Regions from separate parts of the Shewanella sp. SW32 genome, predicted to be linked through region 1. Evidence: predicted binding sites of a transcription regulator. Region 1 holds the regulator's gene; each other region holds the start of a gene.
What was found. The regulator sigma-54, encoded in region 1, starts transcription at its own class of promoters, with help from an activator protein. The targets are predictions, from matches to a motif close to GTTGGCACGNNNNTNGNNT.
Positions count from the first base shown of each region.

Region 1 (5,571 bases):
AAGCCAAAGGACTCGAAGTTGATCACGAGTTCTTTATCGACGCTACCAAGGAGAATTTGTCTGACTTGGTCGCTTAAATCATAGATATTCAGATTCGACGTATCTATGTAGTGATCGACCAGTTTTGACATAGGCTCGAGCAGTTTCCCCTCCAGCTTTATCGCTTCTTGCAAAGAGACTCGGCTCTTCGACAAAGGATGCAAACGGCGGGTTTCGCTGTAACGCTTGAGCAGAATTTTATCGCTGGAGTTAAGGAAGAAGCTCGTTAACTCAGTATCTGGAGGTAGGCTAGCGAGTTGTTTCACTAAGACCTTATCCTGCTCAGGCATGTTACGCACGTCGACACTGATGGCGACGAGATCGTTACTGCCTTTGAGTTGCTCAAGCAAACTGCCAATCAATGGCAAGGGAAGGTTATCGACACAATAATAGCCGAGATCTTCGAGTACCCTAAGGGCGACAGATTTGCCTGAGCCTGAGCGGCCCGACACTATGACCAGTTTCATCCAGTGATTACCTGATAGAGTTCCGTTTCATCATGCGTCTTGCGTAATTGCTTTAATATTTGCTTGTCGCTCAGCTTTTCGGCCATGCAAGACAAAGTACTTAAGTGCTGCTGACATTGGTCTGCAGGCACCAGTAGTGCAAATAAAATATCAACAGGTTGCTTATCGATAGCATCAAATGCTATCGGCTCTTCACACTTAATGAGTATGGCAATGGGCTGATCTATATCGGCTAGTCGACCATGTGGAATGGCGATGCCGTTACCTATACCTGTGCTCCCCATCTTTTCGCGCGCCACTAGGCTTTCGAATATCTCTTGAGATGAGAGGGTCGGGTACTGGGCAGCGACTAAGTCGCTGATGAGTTCCAGTACCTTTTTCTTGCTGCCCGGAGTGGCGCAGGTAGTGCACTCCGGCCGCAGTATGGTACAAAGTTCCATTATTAGTGTTTTGTTAACTTCTCTTTGTGTTTAATAACCTGACGGTCAAGCTTGTCAATCAGGGCGTCTATAGCGGCATACATGTCAGCATGCTCTGAAGTCGCAAAAACTTCACCACCTATGAGGTTTATTCTCGCTTCGGCAATCTGTTGCATTTTCTCAACATTGAGCACAACGTGCACATTATTGATCTGTTCGAAATGGCGTTCAAGTTTTGAAAACTTTTCTTCTACATATGCACGTAACGATTCGGTAATTTCGATATGGTGCCCACTCAGGTTTATTTGCATAGAAACGTCCTCCGATATCCACTGTAGGTTATAAACTTTTACGCTGATTAGAAGGTGGAATAAGCATAGCCTCTCGGTACTTCGCAATGGTTCTGCGGGCTACGTTGATCCCTTGTTCTGCCAGAAGTTGTGCCATCTTACTATCGCTTAATGGTTTTTTCTGGTTTTCCGCTGCCACCAGTTTCTTTATAAAGGCTCTGATTGCTGTGGATGAGCACTCACCACCATCGTCAGTACCGACGTGGCTAGAGAAGAAGTATTTTAGTTCAAAAAGTCCCTTAGGGGTATGCATGTATTTTTGAGTTGTGACCCGTGAGATGGTGGACTCATGCATTTCTACCGCTTCGGCAATATCGTTAAGCACCATAGGCTTCATGGCTTCTTCACCATACTCAAAGAAACCTTGCTGATATTGCACTATGCAATTAGCAACTTTAAGCAAAGTGTCGTTACGGCTTTCTAGGCTCTTAATAAACCATTTAGCCTCTTGCAGATGGCCGCGAATAAATTGGCTATCGGCTTGGTTTTTAGTGCTGCGCGCCATTGAAGCATAATGTTGATTTACATTGATTTTGGGCATGCAGTCAGGATTAAGCTCAACCACCCAGCGGCCATTTTTCTTCGACACAGACACATCTGGGATAACGTATTCGTCATTATTGGGCGTGATCAACAAACCTGGGCGAGGATTGAGGGTTTGGATAAGTGCTATACCATCCCTTAATTCATCTTCTTTTAATTTAGTCTTACGCATCAATAACCTAAAATCACGGGCGGCGATCAGATCTAAATGATCTTTGATCAGCATGCGGGCATTTTCTAGGTTGGGAGTATCAGCGGCGAAATGCGACAGTTGGATCAGCAGGCATTCACTTAAATCGCGGGCGGCAACGCCTATGGGATCAAAATGCTGAATACGCTTGAGTACGGCTTCGACTTCGTCAAGCTCAACTTCAGGATTGCCCATGGCTTCGAGAATTTCTTCAGTGCTTTGGGTGAGATAGCCCTGATCGTCAATGGCATCAATAATGGCGGTGGCAATGGCTAAATCGGTTTCAGAAAACGGGGTGAGGTTTTTTTGCCATTCTAAGTGTTCGTACAAACCTTCACTGGTCTCGCCTTGGAAGGGCATATCGTCTTCACGACTGCCGCCGGGGCCTGAGTTTGGGGAGGCGGTAAACACTTCATCCCATGTGGTGTCCATGGGGAGCTCATCAGGCATGGATTCTTTGGTTAGCGACTCTGCCGTGTCTATGGTGGAGCTGTCTTTTTCTGGTGGCAGAGTGCTAGATTCACTGAAATCCGTATCGGATAGCGTTTGGTTTACAGGGGTTTTAGTGGCGTCGAATTGATCCTCTTCCAGCTCGAGAAGGGGATTAGAATCTAATGCTTGCTGGATCTCTTGCTGCAGTTCTAATGACGACAGTTGCAACAGACGTATGGCCTGTTGTAATTGTGGCGTCATGGTTAACTGTTGACCCAGTTTGAGCTGGAGTGACGCTTTCATGTTACCGCTGATCCCTACGTTATTATTGTTGGATAAGGTCGCTTATTATTATCTTGAGTGAAGCCCAATGGCGGTATAAATTGCCTCCATTGGCTTCGCTCGATTAACTATAGCCTGAATTGTTCACCTAAGTACACAGCCCTAACTTGCTGATTGTCTAAGATCTCTGCTGGAGTTCCTTCGGCAATCAGGTTTCCGTGACTCACAATATAAGCATGTTCACATACATCTAATGTCTCGCGGACATTATGGTCTGTGATCAATACGCCAAGGCCGCGACTTTTGAGTTGTTCGATAATCTTCTTGATGTCGATAACCGAAATAGGATCGACGCCAGCAAACGGTTCATCGAGCAAAATGAACTTAGGATTAGCGGCTAAAGCCCGCGCAATTTCGACGCGACGACGTTCGCCACCCGACAATGACATGCCTTGGCTGTCACGGATGTGGGTGATATGAAACTCTTCGAGCAGATGTTCTAGTTCTTCTTCTCGTTCTTCATTTTTAAGTTCTTTACGAGTTTGCAGTACGGCCATGATGTTGTCATGAACAGTTAGCTTACGAAAGATACTGGCTTCTTGCGGTAAGTAACCTATGCCTTTGCGGGCACGCAGATGCATAGGATCTGCGGTTAAATCATCATCGTCGATAAAGATATGTCCCTTATCGCTCTTCACTAGCCCGACAACCATGTAAAAGGTCGTGGTTTTACCTGCACCGTTTGGACCGAGTAGGCCAACGACTTGACCGGTTTTTACCGTCAGACTGACGTCTTTAACCACTTGGCGACTCTTGTAACTTTTCGCCAGATTTTGTGCTCTTAAGGTGATTTGGGTCATTTAGAGTCCTGCTTTTTTACAGGTTTATCCGCCGGAGCGTCTGATTTAGCATCATCTTGATAGTTTTCAGGCTGAATAATAGTGATCACGCGATCGTCACCACTGCCAGTACTCTCGGCCATCAATTTCTGTTGAATCATGTTATAGCGGATTAAATTGCCTGTAACTTGGCTACCCGCTTGATCTAATGACGCCATACCTTTCAGTGTTAAGGTGCGGCTTGCCATATCGTAACGAATTTCTTTCGCGCTAGCCGATGCAGGACGGCCATCGTCTAATATTTGGCTATACGTAGCAGGGTTACCTGTGGCGACCAAAGTTTTGCTATTTTCACCTTCAGCGGAAAATGCACGCAGTTCATTTGCTTGGATTTTTATTGAGCCTTGGGTAACTTCAACCGGACCAAAGAAAATGATCTGGTTGTTTTTGATATCCGCAGTTTGGCTCACAGCTTTGATTTTAACTTCCTGCTTTAAGTCGCCGACTTTCGCGAAAGCACTCATGCTCATAATTAGCATTAGGCTGGCAAGTAATACGTTATTTTGCTTCATATGTTCCTACTACCTGACTGGTCAATTGCACTTCTTGCGCGTTGAGGTCGGCATAAAGGCCTTGGCCTTGAATATTAAAATCTTTCCCTGTGACGTAAATGGTACGGTCAGAGGTCATTATCATAGTGTTGAGATCGAGTTCCAGATAACTGGTGGACAAGGTCTGAATCGGTTCTTCTGGGCTAATGGCATCGATAATAACATTATTTTCTAATACAACCTTGCCAGTTTCCTTGTTTAGCTTGCCCTGATCTGCCCTGAGTTGCCATTGTGCTTTACCTTGGTCTGGATAAACAAGATAAACAGGTTGAGTAAAGAAAGTTTGATTCGTTGAATCATAATGTTCCATGTGTTTCGCCGTCACACGGCTATTCACTAGTCCTTGCTCATTGAACTCAGCACTGCGCAGATCTTCAACGATGAAATCTGGGGTATTTTGATCTTTAACTCTGTTATCGGAATCACCGCTGTGTTTGTTCTGGACCTGCCAGTAAAGCGCTAGTGCAGTTCCAAAAAAAGCGATAATCGCGAGTGTCACACGACTCATATACTCATTCCATGGGCCGAAGTGAATTTATTTTGACTTAGGAGTAACAGATCTGTGAGTTCACGCAGTGCACCGTGGCCACCATTGAGCGTAGTGACAAAGTGGGCGTGCTGACGCACATAGGGATGACCATCGGCAACACTGACCGCTAAACCGACGACATTCATCACGGGGAGATCGACAATATCATCACCGATATAAGCCACTTCTTCTGGGGTGACACCATAAAGTGCGAGCAATGCTTCATAGGGCTCGAACTTATTATCTACGCCTTGGTAAATATGGGTAACACCAAGGGCTGTCATACGGTTTTCAACGATTTTGGATTGACGTCCTGTGATCACGGCGAGGTTGAAACCGCTGGTGAGTAGTGAGCGCACGCCATAACCGTCACGGGTATGGAAGGCTTTGAGCTCTTCGCCGCTATTGCTCAAGTAAATACGGCCGTCGGAAAACACCCCATCGACGTCACAGATTAACAGTTTAATCTTTTGCGCGCGTTGCCACACATCATCACTGATTGGGCCGTAAAATCCTTGCTGTGGCATTAAATGACTCCTGCTTTAACCATGTCTAGCATGTTAAGAGCGCCGATAGGATGGCGGTCTTTATCAATAACAATTAATCCGTTGATGTTTTTTGAGTCCATCACTTGCAGCGCTTGGGCGGCCAATACATTATCCGTGATCGTGACGCAGTTACGGGTCATCACATCGGCAATGGGCGTCGTGCGTAAATTCACTTCGGCATCAATAACGCGGCGTAAATCACCGTCGGTGAAGATACCAACCAGCTTGCGCTGATCATCAATAATCGCCGTCATGCCTAAGCCTTTCTTGGAGATTTCGTACAGAGCTTCTGTGATGCAAATATCGTGGTTGACGAGCGGTA
Region 1 is NZ_JAKKSJ010000028.1:32,315-37,885, reverse strand. It holds gene rapZ (RNase adapter RapZ) at 1-506, opposite strand, end outside; gene ptsN (PTS IIA-like nitrogen regulatory protein PtsN) at 503-946, opposite strand; gene hpf (ribosome hibernation promoting factor) at 949-1,236, opposite strand; gene L5M28_RS16700 (RNA polymerase factor sigma-54) at 1,265-2,743, opposite strand; gene lptB (LPS export ABC transporter ATP-binding protein) at 2,851-3,582, opposite strand; gene lptA (lipopolysaccharide transport periplasmic protein LptA) at 3,579-4,133, opposite strand; gene lptC (LPS export ABC transporter periplasmic protein LptC) at 4,120-4,680, opposite strand; gene kdsC (3-deoxy-manno-octulosonate-8-phosphatase KdsC) at 4,677-5,228, opposite strand; gene L5M28_RS16675 (KpsF/GutQ family sugar-phosphate isomerase) at 5,228-5,571, opposite strand, start outside.

Region 2 (5,571 bases), on a different contig from region 1:
GGCCGCTGATAATCCTAAGCCAGTACCACCTTTATTACGATTTGTAGTAAAGAAGGGTTCGAACATGTGCTCAGCAACATCGGCTGGAATGGCTAAGCCATTATTTTGAATGCTGATTTGAATTGATTCTTCATCCAAAGTCGCACTAATGTGGATAAGATTGTCTTCATGTCCTTGGAATGCATGGGTAAAGGCGTTCGAGAGAATATTACTAACAATTTGATTTAACAAACTGATATTGGTTTTGATATTGAGTGTAGGCTCCACGTTGATCTCCGTTGAGGCGTTAACATTGGGATGCATAATTAATGTCGACTCTAGGATTTCATGTAGCTGCTGGTTTAGGTTACAGCATTGGTGTTCTTCATGACTGCGATCGATGGCGATCGTTTTAAATTTTTGAATTAAACTGCTGGCTTTAGTGATATTACGGACAATGAGTTCACAGCTTTCTTGGTACTCATTAAGTATTTCATTTATCTCATCTAATGTGGCTTGATCGCTGTGGATCAGGTCGATCAGTTCTTCAATATGGCTGAGCTGCGCACTTGCCGCCGTCAAACAAATGCCAATTGGGGTGTTTATCTCATGTGCAACCCCTGACACGAGTCCACCCAAGGCCGCCATTTTTTCTTGCTCAACTAAAACCTGTTGTGCTCGTTTTAGTGCGCTAAGGGATTGTTCTAACTCTAGTGTTCTTTCTTTAACTTGTCTTGCTAGCTCTTCTTTATAGCTACGTTCGAGCTTGAGTAGCCGCTCTCTATCTTCTAAGGCTATTTGCAGTTCCGTCTTAGAATTCTTTAAGGCGCTAAATGAGCTTCTAAGTTGTACTTGCATGCTATTGATGGAATCGGCGACTTGTTTAAACTCATCAATTTTTTCATGACGGTCAAATTGTAGTGGCTCGTATTCATGGTCTATGTCGATATTTTTGCAGTATTGGCTGAGTTTATCTAAGTGTTTAGTAATGTTGAACCACACTAAAAATAGAATAAACCCAGCCACTAAGAAGGTTTTAATGCCATTAGAAAGCAGAATGATAATGGCCTTATCATACAAGCGTTGATAGATAGCATCGACATCGACTTGTATTTCGAGTGTGCCGACATTGATGTTTTCAGTCGGTGATTTATAGACTAAAGGAAAGGTTTTATCTAAGGAGTGTTCTTGTTTCTGCTCGCCTGCATTCCATGCTTGGCCGCTGTCATCTTTAATCGAAATATAGTTAATATCGGGCAGCTGAATTAGCCCATTGAGCTGAGTGTTAATGAGCCGCTCGTCAATAACCCAAATACTGGCGGCGAGCACATCTAAGTTCACCTTTTCCATGTTGGAAAATACTCTATCGATACGCACGACATCATTGCGATAATCACTGATCAACTGATACGCAGTGGTGATTAAGGTGATAACAGAACTAAAAAGTACAATAGACAGGGTAAGGTGCCTGCCTATGGGGCTTTTGATAAGTTGGCTAAAGAATGTCAGCATCTTAAATTTTCTTTATGCAATAGCGGCTTGAGATGCTTATAAGCATAGACCTACAGATCCAGAAAGTGCATTTTCTCGCAGATAAAATCAACGAAATATGTCTTCATTTGTGGCATTAAATTTGCTTATTAGCCGATAAGTTCAATTTTTTGTCACTGGGATAGCACTATGTTTAAACTCAAGCTGGATTCAGTTAAGTTTTTTAGCCCAAAGAAAATGATGTTTAGAGTCATGCTGTGGCTTATGGTGAGTTGTTCTGTCTTACTTCTTATTCCCCCTAATGTGCTGGCAGTGCTGGCGCTCGATAAATTTGTGCCAGAACATGCACAGTTTGTTGGATTAGGTCTAATCGTTTCTATCGCTTATTTTTTGAGTCAATTAATTAACTTAGGTTTAGATGAGTCTATCCGTCATTTAAGCGATAAGCGTGTTATTGAGACGATTGAAGCTAAAGTGAATCTACTTGATCCCGCTGAGCGAGCTTTAGTGAGGGAATTCTTTCTTCAAGGCGCCACGATTTTGACTCTGCCGCAAAATGAACCCGCTGTAAAAAGTTTAGTAAATGCCTGCATCTTAGAAAAGCTCGGTAACGAGCGCCATTATGCGATTCAGGGACCGACCGCTGACTATAAGATTGCCATGAAAGCGCGTATGTACCTCAACCGTGATGTGCTGCGTTTGCCAGCAGGTGAGCCGAGCCAAGAAGAAATGCAGTCGTTGATTAAGGCGCGCCCGCAATTTTTGAATGGATTAGTACAAAACAGAAAACACGCTGCATAGGCGTGTTTTGTCTCGCTCGGATGAGTGCTGGCTTTAGATGAGTTGCAGTATTCTGAAAAGCGAGACAACAAAAAATGGGGGTGATAAAACCCCCTAGATTTTGCATTTATACAAGAAACATGAAGAACAACTGGAGCAAAAACTATGGTTTCGGTGCCGACTTCACAATGAACATCCAAGTGATATAAGACACTATCCCTATTGTGCTAAAGATAACGATCATTGAAAGTAAGCCTATGGGGTTACCAAACATCAGATCTAACCAAAATGCCATGACTGAAATCCTCTTTCCTGTGAAGTCCTCGCTAAATTAGCGGTATTCGATAGCTAAAATACTGATCTCGATCAATAAAAAATCGACATAGGAATACAAAGTCATAACGCTTAGTTAACTCTGTGATCTTGGTCAAATTTAAAGGTATGCTTAACAGCGACGAGTTCAAATAATTTAGCTTTGTTTCTTCTTCCGTTAGCGTCTAGGATTAACCTATTCAACTCGATCGATATTCAGTTAACGCGCTATTCCATTTATTCGTTCTTGTTTTTATATGAAGGCGCGATATCAGTTTTTTAAAGGAGTAAAAAATGGATTCTAAAAAAAGTCACAAGGATTCAATGGGATATAATTCTATCTTTGCGCCACTATTGTTGCTGATTTATCCCCTCTATTGTTTGGTGATCACAGGGCACTTTGTTGCTATTTTGTGTTTAAGCGCGCTCGCCGCCATTTTAATGTTCAACATCAATAAATTAATTCGTAATTTGAGACAACTTGAACGTGCAGCACACCACTTAGGCGAGGGAGATTTGAGTTATCAATTGGAAGAGAAAGATGCGGGTGTGTTCATTAAGGTAGTACATAACATTAATCGCATGGGCGAAGATGTCAGCCGTACGATTTTGTCTTTATCTGATACCTGTGAAGGGATGAAAAAAGTCGCCTCGGATATCAAGGTTATCAGTGAACAGGCAAAGCAAGGCGTGTTAGAGCAAGAGCATCAAACTGAACTGGCCGCCAGTGCGATGACGCAGATGGTTTCAAGTGTTCAAGCCGTATCGCAAAATGCGGTGAGTGCTGCGCAGGCAGCTGATATTGCCCAAAGTTCTGCTAAGCGCGGTGATCAAATCATGAATGGCATAGTCACTAAAATTGGCGCTATGTCGCAACAGATCCATGATACTCGAACCGTGATCGAGCACTTGGCCGCCGACAGTAACAATATCAGTAGCATTATTGAAACCATTTCGCAGGTGGCCGAACAGACCAATTTACTCGCTTTAAATGCTGCCATTGAAAGTGCGAGAGCGGGTGAACATGGTCGCGGTTTTGCTGTAGTCGCCGATGAAGTACGTAATCTAGCTAAACGAACATCCGAAGCCACGGTTGAGATCCAGCAGCAAATCGCCGCATTACAAAAAGGCGCACAACATGGTGTTGAAGTCATGTTGAAAAACGTGGCGATTGCCGACGAAACGGCTGATATGGTTGATCAAGCTCACAGTGCACTCGGGCAGATTGTCGCTCAGGTGGAGACCATTACCGATATGTCCCACCAAATCGCCACGGCATCGGGACAACAACATACAGTAGCAGAGGAAATTAATAAAAATATCAGTGTGATGGCTGAGCTAGCCCTGAGTAATGCCTCCCACACCAACAACACTAACTTATCGAGTTTGAAAGTGTATAACATGTCGCAGGAAATTGGCTCCTTGCTGCATCGATTCCATGTGAATGCGGCATTTTTTAATTCGAGTCAGGCGCAAAATAAACTCTTTGTGAAATGGGGGCCTGAGTTAGACATAGGAATGCCTGAGATCAATCGTCAACATCAGCGCTTAGTCTCATTGATCAATGAATTACACCGCACATTAAATGAAGAGTATGGACTCGAAGCCATCAAACGTATCGTGCAAGGGTTAGTGGATTACACCGCCAATCACTTTGCCTATGAAGAGGAACTCTTTGCGCGTTTTGGTTACCCTCAAACTGACAGCCACAAGGAAAAGCACGGCAAGTTAGTTGGGCAAGTACTTGATTTTCAAAAGCGGGTTGTTAGGGGTGAAGATGTTGCCGACGAATTAATGGCTTTCTTGAAAGCTTGGTTGGTAAACCATATTCAAAAAAGTGATAAAGAATATACCGCTTTTTTATTATCCCATGGCGCAGAATAACCCCAAGAGCATGATTTTTGAGCGGTTAAATGCAATTTGTATTAAAGTCGCGGCAAAAGACTTGCCATTGTCATAAGCAAAGGTATAATTCCCAGCACTTAGAGACAGCCAGTTGTTTTGATTGCTTCTAAGTGCATATTTGATATGCCAGTGTGGTGAAATCGGTAGACACAGGGGATTCAAAATCCCCCGCCCTTAAAAGCGTGCCAGTTCGAGTCTGGCCACTGGTACCAAATCCTTCTGATGAAGGAACTAAAACCGACCTAGAGTCGGTTTTTTTGTGCCTGAAATTTGGTTTTCGAACGGTGCTCTAGGTTGAGCTAGTGGGATTCAGCGATATCCATTTGCGTCATAGTCACGCCTTTGATTTGTGCATAAATCGCTTTGCCATGAGTGAGTTGCAGTTCGTCGCAGGCCCAAGGGGTGATGTTGGCCCAAAGTTCATCGCGGCCTAGGGCGATTTTTAATTGGATTTGCTCGCCGTTATCGCTGGGGTATAACTCTTTAATTTCTCCCTTTAGCAGGTTGCGGATACTTGAGCCTTTGGGGATCTCAGTGCAAACCGAGACATGATTTGCCTGAATACGCACTTTGAGTTTCTTCGCCGTTTCAGCCAGATAGCCACTTACCCACAAATAGTTTCCATCATCCATCACGAGTCGAGTCATGGGGTAGTCGGGATGTCTGTCGGCGACCTTTGCACTGAGGAGTGAGCTGAGTTCCTGCAATGGCACCCAAGGGCGCATTTGCTCGCTATTCCACACTTCACTTAAGGCCCCTTGGGCGATCAATTTCCCCTGATGCAGCACCAGCATATAATCCGCCAGTTGTAAGATCTCATCTAGGCTGTGGCTCACATACACTATCGGCAGTTTTAGTTCCTGCGATAAGGTTTGCAAGTAGGGCAGTAACTCGCGTTTACGGGGTAAATCGAGTGATGCCAGCGGCTCATCCATTAGCAGCATGTCAGGTGATGTCAGCAGGGCACGGCCAATGGCAACCCGTTGTTTTTCACCGCCAGATAGCGTGCTGGGATAACGACTGAGGAGTTTTTCAATCCCTAGTAGTTGCACAATTCTATCGAACAAGACTGGGTTAGCTTTACGCACACCATAGTTGAGATTG
Region 2 is NZ_JAKKSJ010000023.1:27,776-33,346, reverse strand. It holds gene L5M28_RS14575 (ATP-binding protein) at 1-1,491, opposite strand, end outside; gene L5M28_RS14570 (superinfection exclusion B family protein) at 1,660-2,271, shown strand; gene L5M28_RS14565 (DUF3149 domain-containing protein) at 2,414-2,545, opposite strand; gene L5M28_RS14560 (bacteriohemerythrin) at 2,857-4,446, shown strand; tRNA gene L5M28_RS14555 (tRNA-Leu) at 4,593-4,679, shown strand; gene modC (molybdenum ABC transporter ATP-binding protein ModC) at 4,767-5,571, opposite strand, start outside.
Region 2: L5M28_RS14570 (superinfection exclusion B family protein) is a predicted target of sigma-54. The motif match lies at 1,600-1,618, and genes of this name have one in related genera.

Region 3 (5,571 bases), on a different contig from region 1:
GCAACAAAAGACAGCGTTGTCAAAAAATAATTCATTTATATTCATTAAGTTACAGAATGTGGATCGGTATTTTTCTGACACCCGTCAAACATTTATCAGCACCTACTGTTATAAACTCGTGCTTGAAACTAAATCTTACCTAGGTATAATGCCCACCTCGCTTCGGGGGAGTAGCTAACTGGATTTCGAGCCATCGTCATCTAGGGTGAACATCAACATACTTGGCAACATGCCATGGTGTTCACAGCAAATCATCGATTTGCCCAGCAAGACCTGAGCACAATGACCGCACCTAGGGGTGGACGGTTTATTGTGCTTATGTCATAACCACCCCTAAAGGATCACACTTGGAAGCCCTACTTGCCTCAACCTTTACGGTTGCTATCGCCGAAATTGGTGATAAAACTCAATTACTTGCACTAATCCTCGCAGCAAGATTTAAAAATAAAACCGCCATTATTCTAGGTATTTTGCTGTCGACATTATTTAACCATTTTGCCGCAGCTTGGATTGGCCAATGGGCGATTAACTGGGTAAGCCCAGATCTGGCACGTTATTTAGTGGCTGCGTCCTTCTTTGCAATCGCTCTTTGGGTGTTAATCCCCGATAAAGTCGATGCAGAAGAGAGCCGTTTCTATAAAATGGGCCCCTTTCTCGCCACTTTTATCCTGTTTTTTATCGCCGAAATGGGGGATAAAACGCAAATCGCAACTGTGGTATTAGCCGCAAAATACGATTCATTAACTATGGTGGTTGCTGGCACAACCTTAGGCATGCTGCTTGCTAACGTACCCGTAGTGATCGCAGGCCACTTCAGCGCCGAAAAATTGCCTATGTTGTGGATACACCGTGGCTGCGCCGTATTGTTCGCACTCTTAGGCGTAGCAACACTGTTCTTCTAAGAATCGAGGCTGGGGTTTTGCTGCAGAATAAAATCTCTTCACGCAATATTTTATTCTTTTAAACCTAACCGTTTTGCAAGTCGGTGCAAATTACCTGTATCGATTTGCAATATTCTTGCACACGCAGCCCAATTTTGTTGATTCGCGGCTAAAACTTGACGAATAAGTTGACGCTGATATCTCTCAGTCGCAGCCTTAAGCCCCAGCATAACACTAGAATTATCTTGCGATTGTCCCTCACGACAGGCCGACTCAGACCTAAATGCTAATTCAATGGCTGGCGTTGTGGCATCTGATGGCCTATCTTCGTCGACTGTTCTGTGTGCTTGATTCATCAAAGAATCGAGCTGAAAATGTTTATCACTTAAGCTGATATAAGCCGTTTTTAGCTCGGCTTTCGCCAACACCGCAGCCCTGTGTATCGCATGCTCTAGCTCACGCACATTACCCGGCCATGTGTATTGCTCTAATAACTGCTGCGCTGCGGGTGTGATATTGATATGGGTGAGTCCTAACTTCGCTTTACAACGTTCAAGAAAAAAACCTGTCAGCATAACAATATCTTGCCCACGCTCTCTTAATGGTGCTACGTGGATAGGAAATACGCTCAACCTATGGTAAAGATCGAAACGAAAGCGCCCTTCCGTTGCCTCTTGGTGCAAAATTCGATTAGTGGCGGCAATAATCCGAGTATTAACTTTTAGGCTCTTATCACTGCCCACTCGCTGTAATTCACCGTATTGTAAAACCCTCAATAACTTAGCTTGCAGCCCCAAGGGAAGCTCCCCGATTTCATCTAAAAACAAGGTCCCCTTGTCAGCGAGTTCAAACTTGCCTTGCCTATGACTGATTGCCCCCGTAAATGCCCCTTTTACATGCCCAAATAACTCGCTTTCGGCGACGGACTCCGGCAATGCAGCGCAGTTCAAATAGATAAGTGATTTATCGGCTCTGGTCGATTGATTATGTATCGCCGCGGCCACTAACTCCTTACCCACGCCAGTTTCGCCGGTAATTAATACCGATAAGTCAGTGCCTGCCACGGCACTTATCTGCTGCTTTAGCGATTGGATCTGTGTGGATTGCCCTATGATCTCCTGCTGACTAGCAGGACGATTGAGCACCTCAGTGCCATTGGAAACTTCAACAACTTGGGATTCTAGCTGTTGCATCAATAACGCAGTATTAAGACTGGCTGCGGCCAGTGCGCTGATCACACGCAACTCGCTATCACTAAAACCATCAAACTGATGAGGGTTGAAACCATCAATGGTGAGCGCCCCAATTAAGCGATCGTTCGCGATTAGTGGTAAACCAATGCAAGCATGTACATGTAAGTTCGCACTATGATTTGGAATTAAACCATCATACGGATCGGGAAGTTCACTGTCGGCCGGGAAACGAACCACATCGCCAGCACGGGCGATAGCCTCTAATCTCGGATGTTCACTAATTTGAAAGCGCCGTCCTAACACTTCGGCAAAGAGCCCATCTATCGCCAAGGGGACAAATTGCTGCTCCCGAAATGCCAATAATGCCGCAGCATCACAATTGACACGCCGCCTGACCACTGCCAACAAACGCTCAAATCTGTCTTGCGTCGACACGCCGACTGTTAAATCTAAGGCTAACTGAGTTAAATCAGCATGGGTACTCATAGCACATCCACAGTCAAATAAAGTCATATTGACAACAGTGTAATGTCAATTTGACCAATATCAAATTGTCATTATGACACCAGCAAGTAATTTTAAATGTTGAAATACGTTAATATAAATAAAAATCAACACCTTAGAATGTTGGCATAGTGAGTGCAATAAGATATTTAACTAAATAAGCAAGATTTACGTAGCGCATTCATTATTAATTATCACAGGTGTATTTATGACTATTCATGTAAAAAACAATATCCACTGGGTGGGTCAACGCGATTGGGAAGTGCAAGATTTTCATGGTACTGAGTACAAAATAACTAAAGGCACAAGCTACAATAGCTACCTTATCCGTGAAGAAAAAACCGTGTTAATTGATACAGTTGATCATCGTTTTAGCCAGCAATTCTTACAAAATCTTGAAGCTGAAATTAATTTAACCGACATAGACTATATTGTGATGAACCATGCAGAGGAAGACCACTCAGGCGCCCTGACTGCATTAATGGCCAAAATTCCTAACACTCCAATTTACTGCAGTGAAAATGCGGTCGACTCCATTGTAGGACATCACCACCACCCAGAATGGAATTTCATTACCGTAAAGACAGGGGATAGTTTAGCGATAGGCAATGGTAAGCAACTGATATTTATCGAAGCACCTATGTTACATTGGCCAGATAGCATGATGACATACCTCACCGAAGATGCGGTTTTATTCAGTAACGATGCCTTTGGCCAACACTATTGCGACGAACATTTATTCAATGATGAGGTTGATCAAAATGAATTAATGGAGCAATGCCTACGATACTACTCAAACATTTTAACACCCTTTAGCAGCCTAGTGACGGCTAAAATTCACGAAGTATTAAGCTTTAATTTACCTGTAGATATGATCGCAACTTCACACGGCATTGTGTGGCGTGATAATCCAGCCCAAATTATTCACCAATATTTAGCTTGGGCCGACGCTTATCAAGAAGACCGTATCACGATTTTCTACGACTCTATGTCCAATAATACTCGCATGATGGCCGACGGTATTGCTCAAGGTATCCATGATGTTGACCCCAATGTAGCGGTAAAAGTGTATAACGTCGCACGTCATGATAAAAACGAAATCCTTGCACAGGCATTTAGGTCAAAAGGTATTTTAGTCGGCTCATCCACCATGAATAATGTGATGATGCCTAAAATTGCCGCCATGCTTGAAGAAATTACGGGCCTGCGTTTTCGCAATAAAAAGGCGGCAGCTTTTGGTAGTTATGGCTGGAATGGCGGCGCAGTCGATAGAATTCACACTCGTTTGATGGATGCTGGTTTTGAAACCTCGGTGGGATTAAAAGTCAAATGGCGTCCCGATCGTGATGCGATGCAAGAATGCCGTCAGCACGGCCAGCGAATCGCGCGAGAATGGGCATTGCGGCCCCTCGATAGCGCTAATAGTCGCTCTATCATTAATCAAGTCATGTCAAAACCTAGCCAAGCCACCACAGCCAGTCAAATAGCTGAAAATACTGCTACTAATAACGTCCCTATGACGGCACCGATTGCAACAAAAGCGTGCGAATTAAATGATACACAATCAATGATTTGCACCGTTTGCCAATGGGTTTATGACCCTGAAAAAGGAGAACCTAATCAAGATGTCATTGCTGGCACACCTTGGACTCAAGTGGCCGAAGACTTCCTCTGTCCCGAATGTGGCCTAGGTAAAAGCGTTTTCGCTGTCATAAAAAATGAGGTGACTAATGCCTAAGCCAATCGTCATTATCGGCAGTGGATTCGCGGCATATCAGCTAGTCAAAACACTGCGACGTTTAAACCGCGAACAACCGATTACAGTTATCACAGCCGACTCTGGTGACGAATACCATAAACCAGATTTAAGCCATGTGTTTAGCCTTAAAAAAATGGCGTCAGACCTCATAAAATTGACCGCGACTGAATTTGCACATGAGCAACAAATTGATGTAATAAATCACTGTGAAGTCATAAAAATAGATAAAGTTCGTCAGGTAGTCTGTTGCCATCAAGGACGCGAAATTGCGTACAAAAAATTAGTGCTTGCCACGGGTGCACGGCCCTTTATTCCACCTATAGAGGGGGATGGCGTCGATATCATCCACACAGTTAACAGCTTAATGGAGTATCAGGCCTGCGAAGCAGACATCCATGGCGCGAGGAGAGTACTGGTTATCGGTGCTGGTTTGGTCGGAGTTGAACTGGCAATGGACTTAGCAACTGCAGGTAAGCAAGTGTTTTTGGTCGATCCACAAGCGAGCTTAATGCCGAATATGCTACCCGAAATGTTAAGCCACAAACTGACCGCTGTACTAAAGCAGCATAACGTCACAGTGCAATTGCAAACCCGAGTCAGCCAACTGCAACACCAAGATGGCAGTATCTCTGTGTGCCTAGATAATGACCAGCGGTTTATTTGTGATGCGGTTATCTGTGCAGCGGGACTTCTCCCTAACAGTCAACTTGCCCAGCATGCGGGGCTAGAGGTCAATAAAGGTATCGTCGTTAACGAATGCTTACAAACCAACGATGCCCATATTTATGCGCTAGGTGATTGCGCCCAAATCAACGGCCAAAATAGGGCCTATTTGCAACCTGCGTTACTGAGCGCCAATGCGCTAGCGAACACATTACTGAACCAACCGACAGCAGTGAATTTTCCCGCCATGCTCATTAAAGTGAAAACGCCACTGTTACCTATGCAGCTCAGCGGTATAACAGTGAATGGCGTCCATCGCTGGCAAGTCGATATTGATGCTCAAGGAAGCTGTATTAAAGCATTCGACGTGGATGAAACATTTATAGGATTTATCGTAACCGAGGATAAAATGCAGCAAGCATTTGGATTGTTAAAGCAGCTAAATAGCCCTAACGCAGCACTCATTGCAGCCTAAGAGCACATTAACGAGAATGTTAATATTGTTGTCGCTTATAATAAAAACTGAGTAGAGGCTTCCTACTCAGTTTTATCGTTTCTACTATTATTCAAA
Region 3 is NZ_JAKKSJ010000036.1:7,157-12,727, forward strand. It holds gene L5M28_RS18805 (TMEM165/GDT1 family protein) at 348-902, shown strand; gene norR (nitric oxide reductase transcriptional regulator NorR) at 953-2,560, opposite strand; gene norV (anaerobic nitric oxide reductase flavorubredoxin) at 2,787-4,316, shown strand; gene norW (NADH:flavorubredoxin reductase NorW) at 4,309-5,475, shown strand.
Region 3: norV (anaerobic nitric oxide reductase flavorubredoxin) is a predicted target of sigma-54. The motif match lies at 2,701-2,719, and genes of this name have one in related genera.